Regions from separate parts of the Mesorhizobium sp. B2-3-14 genome, predicted to be linked through region 4. Evidence: riboswitches for the same ligand, from Rfam matches in the RefSeq annotation. Region 4 holds a riboswitch; each other region holds the start of a gene.
The links. Region 4 has a riboswitch for cobalamin ahead of FJ950_RS03600 (aromatic ring-hydroxylating dioxygenase subunit alpha). Riboswitches for the same ligand answer to the same signal wherever they lie in the genome.

Region 1: it holds a riboswitch for cobalamin, as region 4 does, so the genes downstream of both, bluB (5,6-dimethylbenzimidazole synthase) here and FJ950_RS03600 (aromatic ring-hydroxylating dioxygenase subunit alpha) in region 4, are expected to answer to the same signal.
Region 2: it holds a riboswitch for cobalamin, as region 4 does, so the genes downstream of both, FJ950_RS05970 (DUF1636 family protein) here and FJ950_RS03600 (aromatic ring-hydroxylating dioxygenase subunit alpha) in region 4, are expected to answer to the same signal.
Region 3: it holds a riboswitch for cobalamin, as region 4 does, so the genes downstream of both, FJ950_RS06170 (CbtB domain-containing protein) here and FJ950_RS03600 (aromatic ring-hydroxylating dioxygenase subunit alpha) in region 4, are expected to answer to the same signal.

Annotation. Positions count from the first base shown of each region.
Region 1 covers NZ_VFVP01000005.1:44,173-51,508, forward strand. Annotated here, with positions in the region: gene FJ950_RS14685 (GFA family protein) at 1-125, shown strand, start outside; gene FJ950_RS14690 (hypothetical protein) at 122-415, opposite strand; gene dxs (1-deoxy-D-xylulose-5-phosphate synthase) at 564-2,501, opposite strand; gene FJ950_RS14700 (pirin family protein) at 2,577-3,497, opposite strand; gene FJ950_RS14705 (DUF2277 domain-containing protein) at 3,537-3,803, opposite strand; gene FJ950_RS14710 (exodeoxyribonuclease VII small subunit) at 3,896-4,147, opposite strand; gene FJ950_RS14715 (histone deacetylase family protein) at 4,151-5,077, opposite strand; cobalamin riboswitch at 5,256-5,438, shown strand; partial or broken gene bluB (5,6-dimethylbenzimidazole synthase) at 5,510-6,115, shown strand; gene FJ950_RS14725 (hypothetical protein) at 6,232-7,215, opposite strand; gene FJ950_RS14730 (TetR/AcrR family transcriptional regulator) at 7,306-7,336, opposite strand, start outside.
Region 2 covers NZ_VFVP01000002.1:271,732-279,067, forward strand. Annotated here, with positions in the region: gene FJ950_RS05960 (cobaltochelatase subunit CobN) at 1-488, opposite strand, end outside; gene cobW (cobalamin biosynthesis protein CobW) at 508-1,545, opposite strand; gene FJ950_RS05970 (DUF1636 family protein) at 1,548-1,976, opposite strand; cobalamin riboswitch at 2,014-2,221, opposite strand; gene FJ950_RS05975 (winged helix-turn-helix domain-containing protein) at 2,251-3,450, opposite strand; gene FJ950_RS05980 (NADH-quinone oxidoreductase subunit A) at 3,786-4,151, shown strand; gene FJ950_RS05985 (NADH-quinone oxidoreductase subunit B) at 4,142-4,723, shown strand; gene FJ950_RS05990 (NADH-quinone oxidoreductase subunit C) at 4,728-5,330, shown strand; partial or broken gene FJ950_RS05995 (four helix bundle protein) at 5,416-5,743, shown strand; gene FJ950_RS06000 (NADH-quinone oxidoreductase subunit D) at 5,810-7,000, shown strand; gene nuoE (NADH-quinone oxidoreductase subunit NuoE) at 7,001-7,336, shown strand, end outside.
Region 3 covers NZ_VFVP01000002.1:311,735-319,070, reverse strand. Annotated here, with positions in the region: gene FJ950_RS06200 (tyrosine phosphatase family protein) at 1-117, opposite strand, end outside; gene cobD (threonine-phosphate decarboxylase CobD) at 114-1,160, opposite strand; gene cbiB (adenosylcobinamide-phosphate synthase CbiB) at 1,159-2,133, shown strand; gene cobO (cob(I)yrinic acid a,c-diamide adenosyltransferase) at 2,130-2,744, opposite strand; gene cobU (bifunctional adenosylcobinamide kinase/adenosylcobinamide-phosphate guanylyltransferase) at 2,746-3,261, opposite strand; gene FJ950_RS06175 (CbtA family protein) at 3,254-4,057, opposite strand; gene FJ950_RS06170 (CbtB domain-containing protein) at 4,073-4,252, opposite strand; cobalamin riboswitch at 4,288-4,487, opposite strand; gene FJ950_RS06165 (aromatic ring-hydroxylating dioxygenase subunit alpha) at 4,631-5,806, shown strand; gene FJ950_RS06160 (MFS transporter) at 5,810-7,009, opposite strand; gene FJ950_RS06155 (DUF1624 domain-containing protein) at 7,246-7,336, shown strand, end outside.
Region 4 covers NZ_VFVP01000001.1:778,758-786,093, forward strand. Annotated here, with positions in the region: gene FJ950_RS03570 (carbohydrate ABC transporter permease) at 1-795, shown strand, start outside; gene FJ950_RS03575 (alpha-glucosidase) at 800-2,464, shown strand; gene ugpC (sn-glycerol-3-phosphate ABC transporter ATP-binding protein UgpC) at 2,494-3,606, shown strand; gene FJ950_RS03585 (DUF680 domain-containing protein) at 3,680-3,928, opposite strand; gene FJ950_RS03590 (DUF680 domain-containing protein) at 3,999-4,205, opposite strand; gene FJ950_RS03595 (DUF680 domain-containing protein) at 4,275-4,475, opposite strand; cobalamin riboswitch at 4,968-5,170, shown strand; gene FJ950_RS03600 (aromatic ring-hydroxylating dioxygenase subunit alpha) at 5,282-6,529, shown strand; gene FJ950_RS03605 (hybrid-cluster NAD(P)-dependent oxidoreductase) at 6,607-7,336, shown strand, end outside.

The sequences.
Region 1 (7,336 bases), on a different contig from region 4:
CCGTCAATGTCCGGCTGGCGCCCCCCGAGGCCGTCGCCGATCTGCCGATCGACCATTTCGATGGCCTCGACACTTACGACGATCTGCCGCGCGACGGCCGCTGCGTACGCGACATGTGGTTTTAGAAGATGGTTCGCGGAGCCTGGCGCTCGATGGCTGGAGACAAACCGTCGTCTCGACCGCCTGAAGCCTGCTCACGCGCATGCCCGGTCGCAACAGGTGATACAGGCGAAGGATCCGGCGGCACCACAAGCTGCGGAATTTGCTTGTAGGAAAAGCCGCCGCGGATATCGCCCATCTTGCCGGCGACAATGCCTATCGCCGCCTTTTCGAGATTGCGGTCGTAGGGCGTTTCGGCGGCAGCCGGTACGACCATCACCGCCAAGAAGGCCGCGCCGCACAGAAGCGTCTTCATTCTCGTTGTCTCCCTGCCTGGCTGTGATCTAGCAGGGCGGCGTTGAAAAACGGCCAAGGGACAGGGTAAGCAAAACGCCAAACGGCAACGTTAACAATGCCTTATAAAATCGAGCCGGCAAACTGATTCAAGCTGTTGAGGTTTTGATTCAGGCGCGCTGGGCGCGGACCGTATGACCGAGCGCGATGAATACGGTGCGCACGATTCCGGCGACGTCGAGGCCAGCATCGGCATACATCTTCTCTGGCTTGGCGTGGTCGGTGAAGGCATCCGGCAGCACCAGCGGGCGTACCTTCAGCCCGCTTTCGAGCAGTCCTTCATGGGCGAGGAATTGCAGCACATGGCTGGCGAAGCCGCCAATTGCGCCCTCCTCCACCGTCACCAGAACCTCATGCGAGCGGGCCAGCCGCCGGATCAGATCCTGGTCGAGCGGCTTGGCGAAACGGGCATCGGCGACCGTGGTGGAAAGCCCGGCCGCGCCGAGTTCCTCGGCCGCGATGAGGCAATCCTGCAGCCTTGTGCCGAACGACAGGAGGGCAACCTTGCTGCCTTCCCGGACGATGCGGCCTTTGCCGATCTCCAGAACAGAGCCTCGCTCGGGCATGTCGACGCCGACGCCGTTGCCGCGCGGATAGCGGAAGGCGATCGGCCCATCGTCATAGCTGGCGGCGGTGCGCACCATGTGACGCAATTCCGCCTCGTCGGCCGCGGCCATTACGATAAAGCCCGGCAGGCTTGCCAGGAAGGTGGTGTCGAACGCGCCGCAATGGGTGGCACCGTCGGCGCCGACAAAGCCGGCGCGATCGATGGGGAAACGCACCGGCAGTTTCTGGATCGCGACGTCATGGACGACCTGATCGTAGGCACGCTGCAGGAAGGTCGAATAGATCGCGGCGAAGGGCTTGTAGCCTTCCGTCGCCAGGCCGGCGGCGAAGGTCACCGCATGCTGCTCGGCAATGCCGACGTCGAAAGTCCTTGACGGAAACACCTCGCCGAACAGGTCGAGGCCGGTGCCGCCCGGCATCGCGGCGGTGACGGCGACGATGCGGTCGTCCTCGCGCCCCTCCTGGATCAGGCTTTCGGCAAACACCTTGGTGTAGGCCGGTGCATTGGCCGGCGCCTTGGCCTGTGCGCCGGTGATGACGTCGAATTTGTTGACGCCATGATACTTGTCGGCGGCCGCCTCCGCCGGCGCGTAGCCCTTGCCCTTCTGGGTGACGACATGGATCAGCACCGGACCCTTGCCGTTGTCACGGACATTTTTCAGGACCGGGATGAGATGCTCCAGATTGTGACCGTCAATCGGGCCGATGTGATAGAAGCCGAGTTCCTCGAACAAGGTGCCGCCGGTGACGTAACCGCGCGCATGCTCGACCGCGCGGGTGATGGCTCGATCGGCCCGCTTGCCTAGATAGGAGGTCAGCTTCTTGCCAAAGTCGCGCAGGCCGACATAGGCCTTGCCGGAAGCCAGACGCGCCAGATAGGCGCTCATGGCGCCGGTTGGCGGGGCGATCGACATGTCATTGTCGTTGAGGATGACGATGAGGCGCGCATCGAGCGCGCCGGCATTGTTCATCGCCTCATAAGCCATGCCGGCCGACATGGCGCCGTCGCCGATGACGGAGATGACATTGTTGCGCCCGCCTGAGAGGTCGCGGGCGGCGGCCATGCCGAGGCCGGCCGATATCGATGTCGAGGAGTGGGCGGCGCCGAACGGGTCATATTCGCTCTCGGCTCGGCGGGTGAAGCCCGACAACCCGCCTTCCTGGCGCAAGGTGCGGATGCGGTCGCGACGGCCGGTCAGTATCTTGTGCGGATAGGCCTGGTGGCCGACATCCCAGATCAGCCGGTCATCGGGTGTGTTGAAGACATAATGCAGTGCCACGGTCAGTTCGACCACGCCAAGGCCGGCACCGAGATGGCCGCCGGTGCGCGACACCGCGTCGATCAATTCGAGGCGAAGCTCCGATGCCAATTGCGGCAAGTCGCTCTCGGCCAGCGTGCGCAGGTCGGCCGGGACGCGAACCCTATCGAGAAGCGGCGTATGCGGCGTTGCGTTCACGTTGGGCCCAGACTTTCTGTTCATCGGCGGGATAGGCCGCCGGCCGGCGAAAGTAAATGCGTGTCGCTGACGCGGACGGTCAGCCCCTCACCGATCTTCTCAGCCTTCCGGCAGCGGGATGAATTCTTTCTCATCGCCAGGAACGATATCGAAGCGGCCGGTCTTCCATTCCTGCTTGGCCTGCTCGATGCGCTCCTTGGACGAGGAAACGAAATTCCACCAGATGTAGCGCTTCGAACCGAGAGACGCGCCGCCGAACAGCATGAAATGCGCACCCGTCGATGACGATATGACGATCTCGTCGCCGGGCCGGAACACCAGCAGCCGTTCCGCTGGAAAGACATCACCCGAAATCGAGACCTCGCCCTCCAGCGTGTAGATGGCGCGCTCCTCGGCATCGGGCGGGATTTTGACGCTGGCGCCGGGCGCCAGCCGCAAATCTGCATAGAGTGTCTCGGAATCGGCCCGCACCGGAGACCGCAAACCCTGGAAATCACCGATGACGACGCGGCCGCAGACGCCTTCGGCGTCGATTTCGGGAAGCCGCAGCGCCGCTGTGTTCTCGAACACCGGCGCCACCTCTTCCTTGCCGTCCGGCAGAGCCAACCAGGTCTGCAGGCCGGAGATCGACATCGGCGCGCCGCGCAATTCCTGCGGCGTGCGTTCGGAGTGGACGATGCCGCGACCGGCCGTCATCAGGTTCACGTCGCCGGGTTGAATGACCATTTCGGTGCCGAGCGAATCGCGGTGCCTGATCTTGCCGTCGAACAGATAGGTCACGGTCGACAGGCCGATATGCGGGTGGGGACGGACATCGAGCGCCTGGCCCGCGCGCATGATCGCGGGACCCATTCGATCGAAGAAGATGAACGGCCCGACCAGGCGCCGCTTGGCGGTCGGCAAGGCGCGACGCACCTCGAAACCGCCAATGTCCTTGGCGTTAGGGATAACCATCAGCTCGATCTGGTCGCTGGCGAAGGCATCGCCGGCCTCAGGGTCCTTGCCGGGGAAGAAGCTCATGAACTCTCCTCGTCAGCGGTCAGTGGGCGCTTGGGCATATCAGGCGAACCGGATCGCCGCTTTTGCTTTTAATTTGGCTGCCACCTCTTCGCGATTGCGCGGATGCTGGTGGGTTTCGAGGGAATCGAGCAATTCGCGTGCGGATGCCGCGATGGCTTCGACGGCATGATCGAACGCATGCTGGTTCTTGGCAGAAGGCCGCGTCGTGCCGCTCAGCTTGCGGACAAACTGCAGTGCCGCGTCGCGGACTTCGTCGTTGGTTGCCGGCGGATCAAAATTGAACAGGGTCTTGATGTTTCTGCACATCGCTTCCGTATCTCCTCTTGTCCGTTTCAATCGGGACGAACTGTATCCTCAATGATGATCGTGTCCAAAAACCGGTAAGGCTGCTCCGGACCTCAGTCCGCGTCGAGCGGCTCGGTTCCAACCGGCTTGCCGTCGCGCGACAGCCTGATCTTCTCGACCTTGTCCTCGGCGGCCTTCAGCAGCCGGTCGCAATGAACCTTCAGCGCCTCGCCGCGCTCGTAAATCCGGATCGACTGGTCGAGCGGTACGTCGCCACGCTCCAGATCATCGACGATCTTCTCCAGTGCGTCGAGTGCCTGTTCAAAGCTCATCGCCTTGACGTCTTCGTTGATCTCACCGGTCATCATTCATCCTTTCATCAGTCGCCCGACATGGGCGGCGACCGAAAATGCCAATCCCTGCAGATCGTAGCCGCCCTCGAGCAGGCTGACGAGCCGGTTACCGCCGTGGATTGCGGCGCGCTGCATCAGCTGGCCGGTCGCCCAGTCGAAATCGTCCTCGGTCAGATTGATTTCCGCCAGCGGGTCGCGATGGTGCGCGTCGAAGCCGGCCGAAACGATAATCAGATCCGGCGCGAAATTGTCGAGTGCCGGCAGCACGCGCGACAGGAACGCATCGCGAAACACCTCGCTGCCCGTCCGAGGCGCCAGCGGCGCATTGACGATGTTGCCGGCGCCGGTCTCACTCTTCGCGCCCGTGCCGGGATAAAGCGGCATCTGGTGCGTCGAGCAATAGAGCACCGAGGGATCGTCCCAAAAAATATCCTGCGTGCCGTTGCCGTGATGCACGTCCCAGTCGACGACAGCGACACGCTCGGCGCCATGCTTCCTCTGCGCATGGCGCGCTGCGATTGCGGCCGTGTTGAAGAAGCAGAAGCCCATGGCCGTGGTCTTTTCGGCATGGTGGCCGGGCGGGCGGGCGGCGACGAAGACGTTGTCGGCGCGGCCCGCAAAGACGTCGTCGACGGCGGCATTGGCGGCACCGATCGCCGTAATCACCGCCTGCCAGCTTTTCGGGCTGGCGGTGGTGTCGGCGTCGATGCGGGCAATGCCTTCGTCGGGGATGGCGGCGCGGACACGCGCGACGAAATCGGCGGGATGCGCGTAGAGGATGGTCGCCTCGTCGCCGTGCGGTGCCTCGACGCGGTCAAGCGTGGCAAAAGCTTCGTCGTCGAGCACGCGCTCGATGGCGCGCAGGCGGTCGGGCCGCTCGGGGTGACCGGGCGGCGTGATGTGTTCGAGAAAGATCGGGTGCGTGTAGAGACGGGTGGCCATGCCCCCTATCTAGTGCCCCGGCGTCGTGATGGCCATGCGTTGCGGCTTGATCGCTGGGGAAAATCGAACCTGCGTCCATTCATGTCGCTGCGGGCATTGGCGGCGCCGGCCCTTCGGCGTAAGGTCGCAACCACTGCCTGGTGCCCGCCGGGCTGTTTGTTTTAGCGGCATTTTGCGACGCCAAGTGATTCCACTTGGCTGCAAATGCCTTGGCGGGAGAATCGGGAACACGGTTGAACTCCGTGGCGTGCCCAACGCTGTGAGGGGGACCGCGCCGGTAAATGCCACTGTCGATGACGGGAAGGCACCGGACGCGGGTCGATCCCGAGCCAGAAGACCGGCCTGGCAGGCATCGTCATCCGCATGGTCAGGCGGATGACATCGATTGCAATCGCAAGGGGACAAGCGATGCCGGAAGCTATGACCGCTCCAATGGGCGATGGATTTGACCAGATTGCGCGCGACGCTGTTTACCGCGCCATCTTCACACGGCGCGACGTCCGCAGCCATTTTACATCGGAGGCGATCGACGACGAGGTGCTGGCGCGGCTGCTGCTTGCCGCCCACCACGCGCCATCGGTCGGCTTCATGCAACCCTGGAATTTCATCGTCATTCGCGATGCCGCGCGGCGGGCGGAGGTGCGCGACCTGTTCCTGGCCGCGCGAGAACGGGAACTGCCTGAAATCGAAGCAGAACGGCAGGCGCTCTACCGCAAGCTCAAGCTGGAAGGCATTTGCGAAAGCGCGCTCAACATCTGCATCACCTGCGACCGCGAGCGCTCGAAAGGCTCGCCGCTGGGGCGCTGGCACAATCCGGAGATGGATCTCTACAGCACGGTCTGCGCGGTGCAGAATTTCTGGCTGGCCGCGCGTGCCGAAGGCGTCGGCGTCGGCTGGGTCAGCATCATCGAGGCGCAAGCGCTGAAAAGCTTGCTGGCCATTCCCGATCAAATGACGCCGATCGCCTATCTCTGCGTCGGCCGCGTTTCCGAATTCGCACCGAAGCCGGATCTCGAAACACACGGCTGGGGCCGGCGGCTGCCGTTGCCCGAGCTTATCATGAGCGAGACTTTTCGCGGACAAGGCGAAGCGCCGCTCAAATCAGCAGTGGCGCGCCTCGGTACCGCCGCCGGTGCGCCCGCGAGCCTAGCCGATCAGCGCGTCGCGCCGGCCGTGCCCCAGCGCGAACCGCCGAAAGTGGAGAGCGCCTTGTCCTTGAGTTCCCTGAACTTCGACGAGGCTTCGGCCAGCCTGGCGTCCCAGGCGGCATCGGGCACCTGACCCTCGATAGTCTTGAAATAGACCTGCATCAGGCAGGCAATGGCGAACGGCTCAATGAAGGCCGCCTTGAAAGCCCAGGCAAAGACGATTGCCAGCACGAAAGCCCAGCCGGCGAGCTGCCCGGGCATGACGTAAAGAATAGCGGCTGCCGGAGCCAGCATCAGCAGGAAAATCACGAACGACACGCCCCACATGATGACCCCTAGCCAGACGGCATTCTTGACCATGGTCTTGCCGTTCTGGGCGTAGAGCACAACGCCTTGGCGCGCGGTTTCGAACGGCGAGGACGAACTGATGCGAATGTTGTAGCCGAGAATGATCTCGTCGACATAGGTCAGCGACAGGCGAATCACCGTGTTGAGGAACGAAACCAGGCCGCTCAGGCCAGGAATGGGCAGGAAGGCCGCGATGCCGCCGAGCAGGCCGGTGATGGCGTGTATGGCGCCCTTGACCAATTGATCGACGACGAAAAGGATGTTGGCCTCGGCAAAACGCTCGGTCACGACCTCTTTCGCGTAGGCGATCTGGTTCTGGCCGTCGGGAATATCATTGCCGTCGATCAGATGCACCATGACGGCGATATGGCCCGCCTTGACGACGTAGAGAATGTATTCGCGGATCCAGTAGACGGCGATCGAGACGATGCCGAAACCGACCACGCCGCCCCACATCGCAAAAGACAATGGTCCGTCGGGATCGGTAGAAATATGGCCGACGCCATAGCCGACGGAGGCGCCGGTGCCGGTGGCCACGATGTAGGCCAGCGTGATGCCGAAATAGACGATCATGCGAAAGACAATGAAAGGCCAGGTCCGCATCATGATGGACACCGACCTGCCGATATCGAAATCCCACACGCCCCGAATCTCCCCTCAGAGATGGCTGCGGAGGATGCGCTCAAACCGGCTATTGTCAATTGCAGGCAGTGGCGGGACTGCCATGGCGGTTCATCTTGAAAGCGCTTCCGGCTTTTTCAGC
Region 2 (7,336 bases), on a different contig from region 4:
CCAGCCAGGCCTGCCAGCCTGTGCACCAGCGCGCCCATATTGGCTGGGCCACCCTCGCGGAAATAGCCGAGCAGGCCGTCCAGTTCGGCGCGCGGCAGCGTCGACGCTTCGACCAGCCTGAGATCCTCGTCGTGGCTTTCGCCGGGAAGCAGCGCCAGTTTGATGCCGCGTTCGCGGGCAATCACCGCCAGTTGGTCGCAGCCATAGCGCCACCAGTCGTAGCCGCCGAGGATGCGCACCAGGATGATTTTGGCGTGGCGGGCGACGCTGTCTATCCAGAGGTCGACGGACATGGGATGGCGCAGGTCGCGCAGTGCGGCCAGCCGCATCGAGGGCAGGCGACCGGCATCGGCCTTCCACGCCGCGGCCAGTCCGGCGAGATCGCTGTCGGTGAAGGACAGGGCCACGATATCCGCCGGCGCCTGCCTGAGGTCGACGGGCTCGGCGAGATCGTCGAGCGAGGCGGAGGTCGTGGTGAGGATGTGCATCGCGGCCCGGGCCTGAAAATCAGCCGGCGAGGATACGTTCGATCGCCGGGCGGTTCAGCCCCTTGAGGCCAATGACGACGAGGCGCGAGCGGCGGTCGTCCCCGGCGGTCCAGGCGCGGTCGTAGTAATGATTGACGCGCGGGCCGACGGCCTGCAGCAGGAGCCGCATCGGTTTGCCGCCGACCTCGACGAAGCCTTTCACGCGCAGCACGTTTTCCTGTTCGGCGGCCGCGGCGACGCGCTTTGCCAGCTCGTCGGGATTGGCGATCGAGGGAATGTCGACGATGAACGTGTCGAAGTCGTCATGCTCGTGATCGAATGCGCCGTCATGGTGGGACTTGCGGTTCTCGATGTCGTCCTCGACGGCGAGACCGAGCCCGAGCAGCACCGAGGGATCGACCTTGCCATGAGACGTCGGCACGATCTTCACGGCGCGGGCGGAGTGTTCGTTGATAATGGCGTTGGCGCGGGCTGAACCGGCGGCATCCATCAGGTCGCTCTTCGACAGGATGATCAGGTCGGCGCAGGCAATCTGGTCCTCGAACACTTCCTCGACCGGATCGTCATGGTCGAGGCTCTCGTCCTGCGCGCGCTGCGCCTGCAGGGCGTCCATGTCATTGGCGACGCGGCCTTCCGCCAGTGCGGGACCGTCGACCACGGCGATGACGCCATCGACCGTTACGCGGCTCTTCACCGTCGGCCACTGGAAAGCCTGGACCAGCGGTTTGGGCAGAGCGAGGCCCGAGGTTTCGATCAGGATATGGTCGACCTTCGGCGTCAGCGACAGGATCTTGTCGAGCGCCGGCACAAAATCGTCGGCCACGGTGCAGCAGATACAGCCATTGGCCAGTTCGACGATGTTTTCCTCTGGGCAGGTGTCGATGCCGCATCCCTTGAGGATCTCGCCGTCGATGCCGATGTCGCCGAACTCGTTGACGATGATGGCGATCCGCTTGCCGCCGGCATTTTCCAGGAGATGGCGGACCAGTGTCGTCTTGCCGGCGCCGAGGAAGCCGGTGACGACGGTGCAGGGAACGCGGGACAGAGATGTTGTCATGATCAGTCTTTCAGCATGTCGAGGGGAGGGATGCGGGCAACGAGGCCGCGCTTGAGGCTATCGGGCCTGCCCCGCCAGGGAATGAGGCCGTCGCTCGAGGTGGCGAAGAGTTTCGCGCCGGTGACGAGATCGGCGCCGCTGGTCGTGGTTAGATCGCCGAACACATAGCTCCAGCAGCCGTCGCGCAGGACCGCGGCGCTCAGCCGGCGCTTGCAATTGCCGAGGCATTCGACCGTGCGGATGCGAATGTTCTCGCCCGAGGCGGCTTGGCGCGTATCTTCGGCCAAAAGTTCGCCGGCCCGGGGATGGGCATCGGAGCCGGTCTCGTCGCGACAGGAAGCGCAGACGATGACCGTGATGCCGGCCAGGGGATGATCCCCGCCGGACGAAATGTCGGTTGTTTCAGCCGAAAAACTGCTGTCGCGATCCACATCAGGCTCCTTGCCCGGAAAACCCGCCAGGCGATCGGATTCTTGCATTCCAGACGGCAGGTCTCCTGGCTCGCGGGTCATCGCCTTGGGTAGCCGCCTTCCCGGGACAATCCCAGTGGCTTTCGGCCTTGGCTCTTCGCTCACAGTTGCGGGGACAGCCGCGGATTTGGGATCTTCAATCCCGCACCGCATTCCCTCTTGGCTCCTCCCTTTGCCGAGAGGAGACCGTCTGGATGGGATTTAGGCTCTTGCGGGCAGCGGTGTCAACGCGAGCTTACGACACCGCGATGTCGGACAGCGCCGGGCCGAGATCGCCGGCAGGCGTTATTTCCATGCGCTCGAGGCCAAGCCAGCCCTGCATCTGCTTCAATTCCTCGAAGAGTTGAGCCGCAGTCTCCGCCGGTGCGTTGGCCTGCGCATAGGCCGCATGGACACGCAGGACACTGGCCGGCCGGTCAGCCTTGAGGTCGACGCGCGCCACGATCCTGTCGCCGAGCAGGAAAGGCAGGACATAGTAGCCGTATTGGCGCTTGTCGGCCGGCGTGTAGATTTCGATGCGGTAATGGAAGTCGAACAGCCGCTCCGAGCGCGAACGCTCGAAGACGACCGGATCGAACGGCGCCAGCAGAGCGCGGGCCTCGATCTTGCGCGGGATACGGGCGTCCTTGTGAAGGTAAGCCGGCTTGTCCCAGCCCTCGACACGGACCGGCAGCAAGTCGCCGAGTTCGACCAGTTCCTCCAGCCGGCCTTTCATGTCGGCCGGCGAGAGCCGAAAATAATCGCGCAGGTCGCCTGATGTCGCCACGCCATGGGCACGGGCGGAAATGCGCAGCAATTCGCGGTGCGCGTCCTCAGGTGTCGGTACCGGCAGATCGAGGATCGCCTGCGGCAGCACGCGCTCCGGCAGGTCGTAAAAGCGCTCGAAGCCGCGCCGGTGCGCGGTGGTGATGCGCCCGGCCCAGAACAGCCATTCGAAGGCGTGCTTGGCATGGCTCCAACCCCACCAGCCACCGGAGCCTTTCTGGCCTTCGAGCGCCGAAGCGGCGATCGGCCCGCGCGCGACGACCTCGCGGTAGATCTCTTCTATATAGGCGGCGTGCTCGCGGCCCCATTTGGCCAGCCCCAGATACATTTCATCGCCTTGCTCGGCGCGCTGCATGCGCCAGCGCATCAGTGGGTAGGTCCCGACCGGCAGGAACGAGGCTTCATGCGCCCAATATTCGAAGACGGTGCGCTTGCGCGTTACGGCGGCGTTGTCGAGCAAAGCGAGGGGATAGGGGCCGAGACGCGAATAGAGCGGCATGTAATGAGCGCGCACCACCGCACTGACGGAATCGATCTGCAACAGGCCGGTGCGGGACAGAACGCGGGCGAAATGGCGGCGGTCCGGCGTGCCGGCGGGGCGGGGATCGAGAAATCCCTGGGCGGCGAGGGCGATGCGCCGGGCGGCGGCAAGCGAGATCTTTTCCTTCATGCGTATGCGTCCCTGATGGACCTGTCTGGCGTCATTGCCCGGCGTGATTCCCGTCCATGCTAGCAGGGTTTTGGCGGCAACCCTGTCAGGAGATAAAAGTGGAGTAAAAAGCGAAGGAAATCAAACAGGAGCGGATGGGACCAGTTTCTCCCGGAATGCCGTCCAGCTCGGTGTTTTGAACAAGGTTTGACTTGCTTCGCTGGAAGTGCTGCGCTAACCCTCGCCGCGTTGCAGCATAGGCCCCTTAAAACGGTTCAGCGGTTAATCTGTCACGCTTCCGCATTAAGGTTCGGTGCTGTAGTCAAAGTGGATTGGCGCCAACGGAAAGCCGCTGCATGAACGCACTTCTCAGTTCGTACCTGCCCATCGTCCTGTTTATCGGCGTGGCACTGGTCGTCGGCCTGGCGCTGCTGGCGGCTCCGTTCCTGGTGGCGTATCGCAACCCCGATCCCGAAAAGCTTTCCGCCTACGAGTGCGGTTTCAACTCGTTCGACGATGCCCGCATGAAATTCGACATCCGCTTCTACCTGGTGTCGATCCTGTTCATTATATTCGACCTGGAAGTTGCCTTCCTCTTCCCCTGGGCAGTGTCCTTCTCGAAGATCGGCATGCTCGGTTTCTGGTCAATGATGGTGTTTTTGGCAGTGCTGACCATCGGCTTTGCCTATGAATGGAAAAAAGGAGCGCTGGAATGGGATTGAACGACAGTTCAGGCACCCTCGTCGCGCCGAAGCCCAAAGGTATTATCGACCCCAACACCGGCAGGCCGGTAGGGGAGGACGATCCCTTCTTCCTCGAAATCAACAATGAGCTTGCCGACAAGGGTTTTCTGGTCACCTCGACCGAGGCGCTGATCACCTGGGCGCGCAGCGGCTCGCTGATGTTCATGACCTTCGGTCTGGCTTGCTGCGCGGTCGAGATGATCCACACCTCGATGCCGCGCTACGATTCGGAGCGGTTCGGTGTCGCGCCGCGCGCGTCTCCGCGCCAGTCCGACATCATGATCGTCGCCGGCACGCTGACCAACAAGATGGCACCGGCGCTGCGCAAGGTCTACGACCAGATGCCGGAGCCGCGCTACGTCATCTCGATGGGCTCCTGCGCCAATGGCGGCGGCTACTATCACTATTCCTATTCGGTGGTGCGTGGCTGCGACCGGGTTGTGCCGGTCGACATCTATGTGCCCGGCTGCCCGCCGAGCGCCGAAGCCCTGCTCTACGGCATTCTTCTGCTGCAGAAGAAGATCCGCCGCACCGGCACGATCGAACGGTAAATCCATGGCCGCCTCCTTAAGCGAACTGTCGACCTATCTCGGCGAGAAGCTGCCTGGCCGCTTCGGCCATGCGGTATTCGCCTATGGCGAGCTCACCGTTCACGTCGAGCCTCAAAACCTGATCGAGGTGATGACCTTCCTGCGCGACGATGCGCGCTGCCAGTTCATCTCGATCATCGATGTCTGCGGTGCCGACTACCCGTCGCGGGCCAAGCGCTTCGACGTCGTCTATCACCTGCTTTCGCCGAAGCAGAATGTGCGCATTCGCATCAAGGTGCAGACCGACGAGGAGACGATGGTGCCTTCGATCACCGGCGTCTATCCTGGCGCCGACTGGTTCGAGCGCGAAACCTACGATCTCTATGGCGTGCTGTTTTCGGGCCACCCGGACCTGCGCCGCCTGCTGACGGACTACGGTTTCGAAGGCCATCCGCTGCGCAAGGATTTCCCGCTGACCGGTTTCGTCGAAGTGCGTTACGACGACGAAGCCAAGCGCGTCATCTACGAGCCGGTGGAACTGAAGCAGGAATTCAGGAACTTTGACTTTTTGAGCCCCTGGGAGGGAACCGACTATGTCCTGCCCGGCGACGAAAAAGCGAAACAGTGAGTAGGGAAGTAGTGAGTAGTCAGTAGGAGAAAAGTTGGAGCGACGGATCGAATCTTATCGCGACTTGAAGGTGTGGCAATCAGCGATGACGCTCGCTGAAGACTGTTACCGCCACACTAAGGACTTCCCGAAAGAAGAGATCTACGGCATGACCTCTCAGATGCGCCGATCGGCGGTTTCGATCGCAGCGAATGTCGCGGAGGGATACGGTCGGGAAAACAGAGGTTCGTTCGTTCAATTTTTGCGCATGGCGCAAGGTTCGTTGAAGGAACTGGAAACGCACATACTACCTGGCATGCCGGGTCGGCTTGCTGCGAAAAGACAATGAGATTGAACTGCTGCTGCGATGCGAAGAGATTGGAAAAATGATGAGATCTCTTATCCGAACGGTGCAGGCCAAGCAGGCGGAATGAAGCAGGCATTGAGATTGATGATCACTACTCACTACTCACTACTGACTCTTCGCCAGAGGCGCCAGAATGGCTGAAACCTCCGTCCGCAACTTTAACATCAACTTCGGACCTCAACACCCTGCGGCGCACGGCGTTTTGCGCCTCGTGCTGGAGTTGGACGGCGAAGTCGTCGACCGCGTCGATCCGCATATCGGGCTCTTGCATCGCGGTACGGAGAAGCTGATCGAGGCAAAAACCTATCTGCAGGCGCTGCCTTATCTCGACCGGCTCGATTATTGCGCGCCGATGAACCAGGAGCACGCCTTCGCGCTCGCCGCCGAGCGCCTGCTCGGTATCGAGGTGCCGCGGCGCGGCCAGCTGATCCGCGTGCTTTACTGCGAAATCGGCCGCATCATGTCGCACATCCTCAATGTGACGACGCAAGCCATGGACGTCGGCGCGCTGACGCCGCCGCTGTGGGGCTTCGTCGAGCGCGAGAAGCTGATGGTGTTCTATGAACGCGCCTCGGGCTCGCGCATGCATGCGGCCTATTTCCGGCCCGGCGGCGTCCACCAGGACCTGCCGCGGCAGCTGGTCGAGGACATCGGCAAGTGGATCGACCCGTTCCTGAAATCGCTCGACGATCTCGACAGGCTGCTCACCGGCAACCGCATCTTCAAGCAGCGCAATGTCGACATCGGCATCGTCTCGCTGGAAGATGCCTGGGCCTGGGGCTTTTCGGGCGTCATGGTCCGTGGTTCGGGCTCGCCGTGGGACCTGCGCAAGTCGCAGCCCTATGAATGCTATTCGGAAATGGATTTCGACATCCCTGTCGGCAAGAATGGCGACTGTTTCGACCGCTACCTCGTGCGCATGGAAGAAATGCGCCAGTCGGCACGGATCATGCGCCAGTGTGTCGATCTTCTGCTCGGCAAGGAAAGCACCGGCCCGGTGTCGAACCTTGACGGCAAGGTGGTGCCGCCCAAGCGCCAGGCGATGAAGCGTTCGATGGAAGCGCTCATCCATCACTTCAAGCTCTATACCGAGGGCTACCGCGTGCCGGCCGGCGAAGTCTATGCGGCGGTCGAGGCGCCAAAGGGCGAGTTCGGCGTCTACCTAGTCTCCGACGGCACCAACAAGCCCTACCGCTGCAAGCTGCGCGCACCCGGTTTCGCGCATCTGCAAGCCATGGATTTCCTCTGCCGCGGCCACATGCTGGCCGACGTCACCGCCGTCCTCGGCTCCCTCGACATCGTGTTTGGTGAGGTCGATCGCTAAATGTCAGTCCGCCGTCTCGCAGAAGCCAGCGTCCAGCCAGCCTCCTTCGCCTTCAACCGGGCGAATGCGGCAGCGGCGAAGCAATGGATCAAGAAGTATCCCAAGGGCCGCGAGCAGTCGGCGATCATTCCCCTGCTGATGATAGCGCAGGAGCAGGAGGGCTGGGTCACCAAGGCGGCGATCGAGACCATCTCCGACATGCTCGGCATGCCGCGTATCCGCGGCCTCGAGGTCGCGACCTTCTATACGCAGTACCAGTTGAACCCCGTCGGCACCCGTGCGCACATCCAGGTTTGCGGCACCACGCCCTGCATGCTGCGCGGCTCGGAAGCGCTG
Region 3 (7,336 bases), on a different contig from region 4:
TGGGATCGAGGCCGGTCGGACTACGTCCGTTCCGGCGGCGAGCAGCGACAGCATGCGGTCGGCGCCGGTCCTGGCCACCACTTCCTCGATTTTCGCCAATGAGCAGACATGGATCATTGTTTGAAACCTTTCGAACGATCCTCGCGCCGCGACGCCCAATCGGCAAGAGCGGATTCGAGCCTGCGCCACTCCTCCTCGCTCCCCGGCAGGCCGGCGCGCAAGGCATGCGGCCGTTCGGAGAAATGCCGCAGCAGGATGCCGCCCTGGCCAAGCCCGGAAAACAGGCCGCCGGCATCGGGCAGGCTGAGATAGCGGAACAGCGTGGTGCCCCCCGCGACGGGAACGCCGAAACGGCTAAACAGCGCATCGAGCCGCACCGTCGCTTCCGCCAGCGAGGCCCGCATCGCATCCTGCCAATCGAGATCGGCGAGCGCGCGGATGCCATATTCCAGGGCCGGTCCTGCGACAGCCCACGGCCCGAACTGCATGTCCAGCCGTTCAGCCGTCGGCGCGTCGGCAAGCGCGAACCCGAGCCGCAGGCCGGCCAAACCAAAGAACTTCCCGAAGGAACGCAGCACGACGATGCCGCCCTGGCCGACATCGCCGGCGAGGCTGTGCTCGCGTGGACCGACATCCATGAACGCCTCGTCGACGACCAGCAGCCCGCCCTTGGCGCGAAGTCCGGCGGCCAGCACCAGCAACCGGTCGCGCTCGACGACGCGCCCATCGGGATTGTTCGGATTGACTATGATGGCGAGGTCGGCTTCCGCCAGCGCCGCGAAATCGCTGAGCTCGACCACCTCGTGCCCGGCAATCGCCGCCGCCCGGGCGTGTTCGGCATAGGTCGGCCCCAGCACCATTGCCTTGCCGGGCCTCACCAGCGAGGCGACGCGCGGCAACAGGATCTGTGTGCCAGGGGCTGCCACCACGGTTGCTGGGGAAGGCGCCCCATAGGTGTTGGCCGCAATCTCTACCAGTTCGCGCCCACGCGCGGCCTCTGGCAATCGCCACAGCGAGGTGGCGGGCAGGTCGAAAAGCGGGTAGGAGTGCGGATTGATACCGGTCGAGAGGTCGACGAAAGGCAGCACGGCATTGGGGAAAAGCGCCCTTGCCCGGCCAAGACTTCCACCATGGTCCACCGCTCCTTCAAGAAGCTTCATGTCAGTCCTGATCGCTTTCCTGTCATTAATTGTCGAATTCGCCCTTAGTTATCCCGACTGGCTGTTTCGCGCCATCGGCCATCCGGTGACATGGTTCGGCAGGCTAATATCCTTTCTCGACTTGCGGCTCAACCGCGCCACTGATCCCGACGCGTTGCGTCGCCAACGTGGTGTCCAGGCGCTTCTGGTCATCGTGCTGGTGCCGGCGATAGCAGGCCTTTGCGTGCAGCTTGTTCTGCTCTGGTTCGTCCCCCTGGGGTGGATCGTTGCCGTCTTTCTGGCGACATCGCTTCTGTCACAGAAAAGCCTTTACGAACATGTCGAAGCCGTCGCCGACGCGCTCGACAGCGGAGGCCTCGACATGGGCCGAGCCGCCGTTTCGCGGATCGTCGGCCGTGATCCCGAGACACTCGACCGCGCCGGCGTCTGCCGCGCGGCAATCGAGAGCCTGGCGGAAAATTTTTCCGACGGCATCGTCGCCCCCGCCTTCTGGACCGGGGTCGGAGGGCTCGCCGGCGGCGCGGCCTACAAGGCGGCCAACACTGCCGATTCGATGGTCGGCCACCGGACTCCGCGCCATGAGGCCTTCGGCTGGGCGGCGGCGCGCTTCGACGACTGGATCAACCTGCCTGCATCGCGGCTGACGGCGCTGCTGATCGTGCTCGCTTCCCTCCTGGTCGAGGGCGCCGACCCCCGCGACGCCTGGAAGGCGGTACGGCGCGACGCGAAAAAACACCGCTCGCCCAATGCCGGCTGGCCGGAAGCGGCCATGGCCGGCGCGCTCGGGCTGGCGCTCGCCGGACCACGCAGCTATGGCGGTGTCATGGTCGACGACATCTTCATGGGCGAAGGCGGCCGCCGCGATGTCGACAGCGGCGATATCAGGCGGGCGCTCAAGCTTTACCGGGTCGCGGACTACCTGCTGATCGGCTTGTTCGGCCTTGTCGCGCTGATCGCCGTTCTGGTTTTCTAGAACTCGATGCCTTGCTGCGCTTTCACGCCAGCCGAGAAATGGTGCTTTGTCACCCCCATCTCGGTGACCAGGTCCGCCGCCTCGACCAGTGCCGGCTTGGCGTTGCGGCCGGTGACGACGACATGCAGGCCTTCGCGGCGAGCCTTGAGCGCCGCAACCACCTTGTCGAGAGCGAGATAGTCGTAGCGCAAGGCAATGTTGAGCTCGTCGAGCACGACAAGGCTGATCGAGGGGTCGGCGATCAATTCCAGAGCCTTGGCCCAGGCGGCCTCGGCGGCAGCGATATCGCGCTTCAGGTCCTGCGTCTCCCAGGTGAAACCCTCGCCCATTGCGTGCCAGACGACACGGTCGCCAAAGACGGCAAAGGCCTCCTTCTCGCCGGTGTGCCACTTGCCCTTGATGAACTGGACGACGCCGACGCGCTTGCCGTAGCCGAGCATGCGCAGCGCGAGACCGAAGGCGGCCGTGGTCTTGCCCTTGCCGGGACCGGTGTTGACGATCAGCAACCCCTTCTCGATCGTCTTGCCCGCAACCTCGGCGTCCTGCACCGCCTTGCGCTTGGCCATCTTGGCGCGATGGCGTTCTTCATCCTTGTCGTCGATATCGGTCATTTCACTTCACCTTGAGCGGTAGCCCCGCCACCATGAGCAGCACCGTGTCGGCAATCGCGGCGACCCGCTGGTTGAGCCGGCCGGCATCGTCACGAAACCGACGCGCCAGTGCGTTGTCGGGCACGATGCCTTGCCCGACCTCGTTCGTTACCACGAACCACGGTCCGCGCGGCCGCGACAGCACGTCCGCCAGCCGCCGGCACGCGGCCTCGACGTCGTGATCGGCCAGCATGTGATTGGTCAGCCACAGCGTCAGGCAGTCGACAAGCACCGGCTGCCCGTCTGGCAACGCCTCCAGCGCTTCTGCGAGGTCGAGTGGCGCATCGATGGTCAACCAGCCCTCACCGCGCCGCGAGCGGTGCAGCGCGATGCGCTCGCGCATCTCGTCGTCATAGGCTTGCGCCGTGGCGATATAGGCCCAGGGCGAGGGCAATGCCGTCACCAGGGTTTCGGCGTGCGCGCTCTTGCCGGAGCGCGCACCGCCGATGATGAAGGTCAGCCTGCCGCGATCAGGCAAAGCTGTCGCGCAGGCTGGTCGCCGTGCCGGTGAAGCGCCTGCGCACCACGCCCACGATCGCGCCAAGCACCAGCCAGAACACCAGATTGGTCACCGTCACCGCCACCACGAACTGATGGTGCAGGCCTTCCGGGATCGGTGTCTCGAAACTGTCGGGCTGCGGCGCGCCGACGACATGCGGCGCGACGATCAGCAAGACGGCGAGGATGGTCAATGGCAACGATCTGCGAAACACGATCAGGCCCAGGCCGGTCGCGGTCGCGGCCGCCGTCGCCGTCCACCAGATCTGGCGCGGCAGAAGATCGGCCGCCGGCATTGCCGGCAGTTCCGGCTGCAGTCCGAGGCCCGGTGCCAGTGTGAACACGGCAAAGCCGGCCAAACCCCAGAACACACCCTGGCGCCAGTTGCCGACGCCGCCGAAGAACTCGGAAACCGCGACCAGGACCAGTGCGAAGCCGATGCCGGTGACGATATTGGCAACCACGCTAAAGGCGAAACGCTCGAAACCGTCGGCCGGCGCCCAGCCTTCGTCTTCCTCCGCCGGTGCCATGGCATCGGTGCCCGCGGGCGCGGCAGAGCTCATGGCATTCCCAGCGGAGGCCACCGTGCTCATGGCATCATTGGTCGCCGCTGGTGCGGTCGCGTGATCATGGTGGTGGCCGCCGTCGGCCTTTTCGTAGACTTCCGCCTTGAGGATCAGCGGCACGGTGGCATAGGCCTGCATGCAGGCGAGGACGACACCGGCCACGAGCCCCGCGATCGCCGCGACGAACACGACGTTGCGAAACAGATTCATGATGTCGGATCCTCGTTAGTGGCAGGGAAACGCCATCGAGTGGCGATAGTCGTGGGCAGCATTGTGGACCGCATCGATATGCGAGAAGCCGACAAAGCCGACGACGAAGATGCCGAGCAGCGCCGCGAGCGCGAGCTGCATGAAGCGCGACTGCGAGGAGACGGAGGCGCCGAGGGAGACGGAAGCGGTAGTCATGTCTTGTCCTTTCGCCCTCCACCCGAGGGCATCGAAGTCAGTTTCCTGTCGCCGGCAGGTCTCCTGGCTCGCGGATAAGCGCCCTTCCCCACCTTCCCGAAGAAAAATCTTCAGTGGCATATGGAGAGGACTACCGCACACAGTTGCGGGGGCAGCCACGGCATTGGGCAGGAATTCCTGCCCGCACCGCATTCCCTCTTGGCTCCAAAAAGGAACCGACGACATCGGTGACTATAGGGAAATTCGCCGCGCCCGGCAAACCAAATTCCGACAGCCGCCAGAGCAGGAGCGCCGTATCGGCGAAGCTGCCCTCCTCCCGTCCCGATTGACAAACTTCATGGCCGGGTGTCGGCTGGCACCCCTCACGGGAAGCCAGCCATGCAGCCCAATGCCAGCGAGCGCGAGCCCTATAACGGCCTGACTCGAACGGAGCCGACGCTGCCCTCGTCGGCCTATTGGGACCAGGACAACTATCAGCGCGATCTCGACGCCATCTGGTACAGGAACTGGCTGCTCGTCTGCCGCGAGGCCGACCTTGCCCAGCCTTTGGCGTTCCGCACCTTCCGCGTCGGTACGCAGGAAATCCTCCTGCTGCGCGACGACACCGGCGAGTTGCATGCCTTCCACAACACCTGCCGGCATCGCGGCTCGCAGCTTTGCCAGGAAAGCCAGGGCCGGCTGAAGGCGCGGCTGATCACCTGCCCGTATCATGCCTGGTCCTATTCGCTGCGTGGCGATCTGGTGCGCGTGCCGTCGAAATCGCTGCCTGACGGCTTCGACAAGGCCGATCACCCGCTTTATCGCGTCGCGCTCTCGGTGTGGCGGGGCTTCGTCTTCGTCAATCTTGCGGAAGATGCCGCCAGCTCGGCGCAATCTTCCTTCGATCCGGCCTCCGGCGATCTCGGCAATTGGCCGCTGGAAACGTTGGTATCAGGCCACGTGCTGCGCAAGGTGATGAACTGCAACTGGAAGATTTTTTGGGAAAACTTCAACGAGTGTCTGCACTGCCCGGGCGTCCACAAGGATCTGTCGCGGCTGGTGCCGATCTATGGCCGCGGCCTGATGAGCCGGCATGACGATCCCGAATGGCTCCGCCACGCCGACAATGACGCGCCGGAATTTTCCGGCGGCCTGCGCGCCGGGGCTGAGACATGGTCGCGTGATGGGCAGACGCACGGGCCGATCTTCCCGAGCTTGACGCCGGCGGAACGCAGCACCGGTCAGACCTATGCCACCAGCCTGCCGTCGATGTTCATCGTCGGCCATGTCGACTATGTCAGGACCGTGCGGCTTACGCCGCTCGGTCCCGAACAGACCGAATTGACCGCGGAATGGCTGTTCGCGCCCGAGGCGCTCGCCGAGACCGACATCGACAACATCGTTGCCTTCGGCACACAGGTGCTGGAGGAGGACGCGGCAATCTGCGAGGTCAACCAGAAGGGCCTGCGCTCGATGCGTCATACAGCTGGCGTGCTGATGCCCGAGGAGTACGACCTGCACCGCTTCCACGATTGGGTGCGCGAACGGCACGCTGCGCGCTCACCCGAGGCCTGAAGATCACAGCGACTTCGGCAGATATCGCCAGGTCATGAAGCCGCAAAAGGCTGCCAGTAGCCCGAGCGTGACGAACACCGAGCCCAGACCGAAGAAGGCCAGCACCACCGAATAGACCAGCGGCGGCGTCAGTTCCGAAAAATCGAGATAGGTGCGGTAGACCGCCGCCATCTGCGCGCGCTCATAGGAGCGCACCGAGCGCATGAAGGCGGTCGAACCCAGCGCGTCGAGCGCGATGGTGAAGAAGGCGCCGCACAGCAGGAAGGCACCGGTGAGCAACGGCACGGTTTCGCCCACGGCACCGGCCGCCAGCAGCGTCGCCGACATGGCGAAATAGGCAAATGTCATGGTCCTGCGGCCGCCGAAGCGTTTCCCCGCCTTGCCCCAGAAGATCGCCATGAACAGCAGCGCGTTGCCGGCCGAGACCAGCAGGCCGCCGGCCAATTCGCCCTCGCCGGTGATGACCATGAACAGCGGTCCATAGACGAAGAAGGTCGTCCAGAAGCAGGAACGGCCGAAGGCTATCAGCCAGGCCAATCTCAGCCTCGGCTGGGCGACGAAGCGGCCGATGTTGGCGAGCGGATTGGCCGGTCGTGTCTTGCCCGGGCGGATCGACTGGTTGTCGCTCAGCCGATAGGTCCAGAACAGCGCCAGCAAAGCCATGGCGAACACCGCCACCGCGCCATGCGCGGCATAAATGCCGAAGCGCGTATAGAGAAAAATGCCGAGCGTCGGCCCGCAGGTCCAGGCAACCATCGACCACGCCATCCGCAGCGATTCGGCCTGCATGAAATCGGTCTTGCGGATGTGATCCATGATGTAGAGGTTGAGCGTGATCGACAGCGCGCTGGCGCCCATCACCCGGCACAGCATCCCGGCCAGTTGCCCGGCGAGCGTATGGGTGACGAAGAACAGCGAGCCGATAGCGAGCAGGCAGGCGCCCGCCGTGTAGACCCAGCGCCGCGCGAAGCGCCGGATCAGCATCGGCATGAACAAGGTCACCGACAGGCCGAGCAGGGACACGGCGGTGTAAAGTATGGAGACGATCTGCTCGTTGTGGAGAATCTCGTAGGCCTGGATCGGTATGACGCTCGACACCATGGCGCGGGCGAAGGATTCGACCGCGTAAAGCGAGGCGAAGGTGCGCGCATCCGCGGCCTTGAGGGCCGGAAGCCAGATCGGATGGCGAACATGGGTGGACATTGCTTCCCCAAAGCAGAATCGCGGCGTCGAATCTGCCGTGGACATTTCAGGCGCATTAAGAGGAAACCGACGCACATCCGGCAAAAAGCGAAGCCGGTCAAAGGCTTTTCCGCGCTGGCCCAACCCGGCGGCTGGCGCGGACCCCGCCGCGCGGTCCAGGCCAAGGCGCCCGGTCTTCTTCTATCCGGTGCAACCGTGATAGTCGTCGTGGAGGGGCTGAATCAGATCGCGAGACCATGAGCATCCACACGCCGACCGTACCCGTCCCGCAGCCATCGAAGCGCATCGTCGCCATCGATATCTTGCGTGGCATCGCGCTGATCGCGA
Region 4 (7,336 bases):
ATCAAGGCCGACGGCAGCTTCGTCATGGCCTCGCCAAAGGCGTTCGAGGGCGACAGGGGCCAGCGCGTCTACTACGCTTCGTCGGCGCCGCCGAAATTCACCACCGACAATTATCAGACCGTGCTGTTTTCCGAAGGCATCGGCCGCTCGTTCATGAATTCGCTAACGGTCACCATCCCGGCGACCGTCATCCCGATCCTGATCGCGGCCTTTGCGGCTTACGCACTGGCCTGGATGCGCTTTCCAGGCCGCGCGCTCCTGATCGCCGTCGTCATCGGCTTGCTGGTGGTGCCGCTGCAGATGTCGCTCATTCCACTGCTGAAGCTCTACAATGGCGTCGGCACGTTCTTCGGCGTGCCGTCCAAGACCTACCTCGGCATCTGGCTGGCGCATACCGGCTTCGGACTGCCCTTCGCCATCTACCTCTTGCGAAGCTATATTGCCGGCCTGCCGCGCGAGATCATGGAATCGGCGCGCATCGACGGCGCCAGCGATTTCGAGATCTTCGTCAAGATCGTGCTGCCGCTGTCCTTCCCGGTGCTTGCCTCCTTCGCCATCTTCCAATTCCTGTGGGTATGGAACGATCTCCTGGTGGCAATGGTTTTCCTCGGAACGGCGCCCGATCAGATCGTGCTGACGGCCAAGCTCAATGCTCTGCTTGGCTCGCGTGGCGGTAACTGGGAGATCCTGACGACATCGGCCTTCATCACCATCATCGTGCCGCTGATCGTCTTCTTCTCGCTGCAGCGTTATTTCGTCCGCGGGCTGCTGGCCGGCTCGGTGAAAGGAGGTTGAGACCATGCAATCGGCTTTGAAGGCGACTTCGAAACCAGACCCCGCCATCGACCGCGACTGGTGGCGGGGCGCGGTGATCTACCAGATCTATCCGCGCAGCTATCAGGATTCCAATGGCGACGGCATCGGCGACCTCAAGGGCATCATCGGCAGGCTGCCCTACATTGCCGCCCTTGGCGCGGACGCCATCTGGATCTCGCCTTTCTTCAAATCGCCAATGAAGGATTTCGGCTATGACGTCTCGGATTATTGTGACGTCGACCCGATGTTCGGTACGCTGGCGGATTTCGATGCGCTGACGGCGGAGGCGCACCGACTGGGCCTCAAGGTGATGATCGACGAGGTGCTGTCGCATACCGCCGACATCCACCCCTGGTTCAAGGAAAGCCGCTCGAGCCGCACCAATCCCAAGGCCGACTGGTATGTCTGGGCGGATGCAAGACCCGATGGCACGCCGCCCAACAACTGGCTGTCGATCTTTGGCGGCTCGGCCTGGCAATGGGACACCAGCCGCCAGCAATACTACCTGCACAATTTCCTGGCCGAGCAGCCCGACCTCAATTTCCACAACCGCGAAGTCCAGGACGCGCTGCTCGACGTCACCCGCTTCTGGCTGGAACGCGGCGTCGACGGCTTTCGCCTCGACACCATCAATTTTTACTTCCACAGCCAGGGGCTGGAAAACAACCCGCCGCTGCCGCCGGAACAGCGCAACGACCAGACCGCGCCGGCGGTCAATCCCTACAACTACCAGGACCATATCTACGACAAAAGCCGACCGGAGAACCTCGCCTTCCTCGAGCGCTTCCGGGCGCTGCTCGACGAGTACCCGGCGACCGCCGCGGTCGGCGAAGTCGGCGATTCGCAACGCGGGCTGGACGTGGTCGCCGCCTATACCGCCGGCGGCAAGCGCGTGCATATGTGCTATTCCTTCGACTTCCTGGCGCCGGAAAAGATCAGCGCCGCCAAGGTCCGCTCGGTGCTGGAAGCTTTTGGCCGGGTGGCCAGCGACGGCTGGTCGTGCTGGGCGTTTTCCAACCATGACGTGATGCGACCGGCCTCGCGCTGGGCCGCCGACGAGGCGGACCCGTCGGCCTATCTCAAGGTCATCTCGGCATTGCTGATGTCGCTGCGCGGTTCGGTCTGCATCTACCAGGGCGAAGAACTCGGCCTCGGCGAGGCCGACCTGCGCTTCGAGGATCTGCAGGATCCCTACGGCATCCGTTTCTGGCCTGAATTCAAGGGCCGCGACGGCTGCCGCACGCCCATGGTGTGGGATGGCAATGCAAGGAATGGCGGCTTCTCCCAGGCAAAACCCTGGTTGCCGGTACCGGCCGAGCATCTGCCGCAGGCGGTCAACGTGCAGCAAGGCGACGAAACCTCCCTGCTTGAGCATTACCGGCGCTTTCTTTCTTTCCGCCGCGCCCATCCGGCGCTGGCCAAGGGGGACATCGCCTTCATCGAAAGCCAGGGCGACACCGTCGCCTTCACCCGCCGGTCGGGCAATGAGGAGATCGTCTGCGTCTTCAATCTGGGCGCAAGGCCGGCGAAGGTTGACCTCGGCAACCGAACCCTGCAACCTTTGCCGGGACACGGGCTCTCCGGGCAGGCGAGCACCGGGTCGGTCGAGCTCGGCGGCTATGGCGCCTGGTTCGGACGCATAGGCTGAAACATCCGAGGAATCACTGGAGGAAACCAATGGCCGATGTCAATTTGAGACAAGTGAAGAAGTCCTATGGCAATCTTAACATTCTCCACGGCATTGACCTCGACATCAAATCGGGCGAGTTCATAGTCTTCGTCGGCCCGTCGGGCTGCGGCAAGTCGACCTTGCTGCGCTCGATCGCCGGGCTCGAGGAAATCACGTCGGGTGAACTCAAGATCGACGGCCAGGTGGTCAACGACGTGCCACCCTCGAAGCGCGGCATCGCCATGGTGTTCCAGTCCTATGCCCTCTACCCCCACATGACCGTCTACGACAACATGGCCTTCTCGATGAAGATCGGTGGGGAAAGCAAGGCCGAGATCGACAAAAGGGTTCGGCAAGCCGCCGAGATCCTGCAGCTGACCAAATATCTCGACCGTCTGCCCAAGGCGATGTCGGGCGGCCAGCGGCAGCGCGTCGCCATCGGCCGCGCCATCGTGCGCAATCCGAAGGTGTTCCTGTTCGACGAACCGCTGTCGAACCTTGACGCCGCATTGCGCGTTGCGACGCGCATCGAGATCGCCAAGCTCAAGGAATCGATGCCCAACACGACCATGATCTACGTCACGCACGACCAGGTCGAGGCGATGACGCTGGCCGACCGCATCGTCGTGCTGAAGGACGGGCACATCGAGCAGGTCGGCACGCCCATGGAACTCTACAAGAACCCCGGCAACCTCTTCGTCGCCCAGTTCATCGGCTCGCCGGCCATGAACATCCTGCCGGCGACGGTCGACAAGACGGGCAATCCGACCATCGTCAGCCATGTCGGCGGCCGCAAGGCGACGGTGCCGATCGCGACACCTGCTTCGGCAAAGGGAGCGGCGGTCAGCTTCGGCGTACGGCCGGAAGATCTCGCGATCGCCAGCGGTGCGGATTATCTGTTCGAGGGGACCGTCGATTATCTCGAACAGCTTGGCGAGGTCCAGCTGGTCTATGTCGATATCGGCCGGGCCGACCTGCCGCTGGTGACCAAGCTGCCGGGCAATGTCGAGGTCAAGCGCGGCTCGACGCTGCGGCTGACCGCCAATGCCGGCGATCTCCATATCTTCGATGCCGATGGTCGCTCCTTTGCCCTCCACGAAGCGGAAGCAAAGGCGGCCTGAAGACGGCCGTCCGGTAATGAAAGAACAAGAGCGGCGGGCCTGGCCCGCCGCTGTTCTTGTCTGCACAGGCTGGTTAGTTGTTGCCGAAGAGATTGCGATCGGCACCCTGATGGGCCGGCTTCTGCACGTCGCCGGACGAGTTGAGCAGCTTGTAGACAGGCGAATCGCTGTTGCGGATCGCACCTGTATGCGACGTATCGACATTGACAGTCGACGAAGCAGTGGGCTGGTTGACGCCGTTGGAGCCATAATTGTCGCTGCCGGCGAAGGCGCTGCCGGAGACGGCCAGAACGGCGGCGGCGGCAATGAGGATCTTGTTCATTTTAGGTACTCCTGAATTTTGGAAGTCCCGCGGACCGGCGGGCCAGAGCCCACCGGCCGTGGGATGGCCGTTAATGGCCGAAGAGGTTGCGGTCGCTGCCCTGCTGGACAGGCGCCGAGGTGGCCGGAGCCGACTTGCCGATCGACGCGGTGTTCGAATTGTCGGTCGAAGCGGCAGCAGCCTGGTTGGCGCCGTTGGAGCCATAGTTGTCGCTGCCGGCGAAAGCGCTGCCGGAGAGAGCCAGAACGGCAGCGGCAGCAATGAGGATCTTGTTCATTTTAATACTCCTGAATTTGTAGGGTCCACCAGCGCGGCAGGGTCACCCGCCGCGTGCCGGGGATCGCTATTAATTGTTGCCGAAGAGGTTGTGGTCGGCGCCCGTCACAGGCGTCTGGGCAGCCGGCTCCGACTTCTTAGTCGAAGCGGTGTAGGAGCTGTCGACAGTAGCCGTGGGGGTCGCGGCGTTCGAACCATAATGGTCGCTGCTAGCGAAGGCGCTGCCGGAAATAGCCAGAAGGGCGGCGGCAGTGAGAATGATCTTTTTCATTTTTGTACTCCAGTATTTTTCCCGTCCGTCTAGCGGCGTGTCTTGGGATTAAATCGCGTCGTTCGGACAGCCCCGATGTGGGAGAGCCCCCTTGCCGTTTCCAATCACGAAGTTGTTCAGCGTGGACCATGACTCCACCACTTGAAATTGTACCAACGCCTTCTACATGTCTTATTTTTCCGTTTGATATCAAATAGTTGTCTGAGATCATAACCCGATCACCAACTGTGTCGGAAGGCTGGGCGTTCACACCGTCCTGCACGCACCGTCAACAGAAACGAACCGTTCGGTTCGATTTTAGACTCTGCTAATAGTCACTTTTCGAAACCATTAACCCTTTTCCGGCCCGGCTGAGGGTCGAAAACTGTGCCCGCGCGCCTGGCGAGAAGAGGCGATTCCCCCGCTGCAACCGCGCCGGGACGATCCCGCGTACGTGTCGCGCCGCATGGATGCGATGTCGCTTTCGTGCCGATGTCGCAAACCCTGTCGTGATTAGATCGAGCGATCTCAGGTGCCGCTGCGTGACGACGGAGCGGAGAATTGGGAAGCCGGTCAGATTCCGGCGCTGCCCCCGCAACGGTGGTGGAGTTCAAGTCGCAACGGGAGACCACTGGGCGAAAGCCTGGGAAGGTGTCGCGATGGTCCGCCAGGACAACTCCAGAGCCCGGAAACCAGCCCGAGATCGCTAGAACTCGACTGATCGCGGTGGGCGGTCAAGGGGCGGATGGTGTTGTCCGGCTTCGCCGGCTTGCGCCCAGTCCTTCCTCCATCACCACCAGTTCAGTCCTTGAAAATGAGGACAGGACATGGACGCGCGCAACGACATGCTGAGGCTTTTGAACGGCCGCAGACAGGGCCTTTCGCTGGAACAGCCCTTCTATACCGACCCGGACTACTTCAAGCTTGACATGGAACTGATCTGGTATCGCGACTGGCTGTTCATCGGCCATGATTGCGAGTTGCCCAAGCCGGGCAGCTTCATCACCGTGCAGATCGGCGACTATCCGGTCGTGCTGGTGCGCGATCAGCAGGGCAAGATCAACGCTTTCCACAATTCCTGCCGCCATCGCGGCAGCCGCGTCTGCAACACCGACAAGGGCATGGCCGCCAAACTGGTGTGTCCCTATCACCAGTGGACCTACGAACTCGACGGCCGGCTGCTGTTCGCCCGCCAGATGGCCGATGGGTTCGACAAGAGCCAGTTCGGGCTCAAGCCGGTCGCCTGCGAAAGCGTCGCCGGCTATGTCTTCATCTGCCTGGCCAAGGAGCCCGCCGACTTCGCGCCGATGCAGGCGATGATCGAGCCCTATCTCCAGCCGCACCGGCTGAGCGAGGCCAAGATCGCCTTCGAGAGCACGATCATCGAGAAGGGCAACTGGAAGCTGGTCTGGGAAAACAACCGCGAATGCTACCATTGCGCGGGCAACCATCCTGAGCTGTGCAAGACCTTCCCGGAAGCGCCGACCGTGACCGGCGTGCAAGGCGCCGACAGCGATCCGGAGATGCTGGCCCACTGGGCGAAGTGCGAAGCTGTTGGCCTGCCCAGCAAGTTTCGCATCGACCCGGCCGGACAATACCGCGCCACCCGCGCGCCGCTGCTGCGCGATGCCCAGAGCTACACGATGACCGGCAAGCGGGCGGTGAAGAAGAACCTGTCCGACAGCGTCTCGGCCGACCGGATCGGCACGCTGATGCACTATCACTACCCGACAACCTGGAACCATATCCTCGTGGATCATGCGGTGACGTTCCGCGTGCTGCCGGTCAGCGCCACGGAAACAGCGGTTACGACCAAATGGCTGGTCCACAAGGATGCCGTGGAAGGCGTCGACTACGATCTCGCCGAACTCACCCATGTCTGGACCGAGACCAACGACCAGGACCGCCGCATCGTCGAGGAAAATGCCTTCGGCATCCTGTCGCCGGCCTACGAGCCCGGTCCCTATTCGGAGCTGCACGAGGGCGGCGTCATCCAGTTCGTCGACTGGTACGCGCGCTTTATCGGCCCACGGCTTTCCGAAGACGGCCGGCCTGCTCTGCGCAGTGTCGCCTAGCGCATGTCGGCCAAAACTGTGCAGCGGCTTTGGGATCACGACACGCCCAAAATGAAAGGTATGCAGGGATGAACGCCATGACTGATCTTGGCCTCTATCGCCACCTCGACCAGATGGCGCCGTGGAACGACAGGCTGCAGGTGCTGGAAGTAACCGGCGTCAGCGACGAGGCGCCCGACGTCAAGACCTTCACCTTCCGCTCCGACAACCAGACCTGGTTCCGCTACAAGCCGGGCCAGTTCGTGACGCTGGAATTGCCGACACCGGACGGCCCGCTGATGCGCACCTACACGCTGTCATCATCGCCGTCACGGCCATTCTCGATCGCGGTGACGGTGAAGGCGCAGGCGGGCAGCGTCGGCACACGCTGGATGTTCGATCACCTGACGCCCGGCTCGCACGTCAAGGCCTATGGACCGGGCGGCGACTTTTCGCTGCACAGCCACCCGGCGGCGAAATACCTGTTCATCTCGGCCGGTTCGGGCGTGACGCCGATGATGTCGATGCTGCGCTGGCTGAACGACTGCGCGCCATGGACCGATGTCGGCTTCGTCAATTGCGCGCGGCGCCCGGAAGAGATCATCTTTCGCAAGGAACTCGAACTGCTCGGCGGCCATATGCCGGGGCTGTCGCTCGGCTTCATGATCGAGGAGCGGTCGAGCCGCGAGGGCTGGTACGGCCATATGGGCCGCATCGACGCCATCCGGCTGCCGCTCCTGGCGCCCGATTTCCGCGAACGCGAAATCTTCTGCTGCGGCCCCGACCCTTTCATGCGCGCCGTGCGCGGCATGCTGGAGGCCGCCGGGT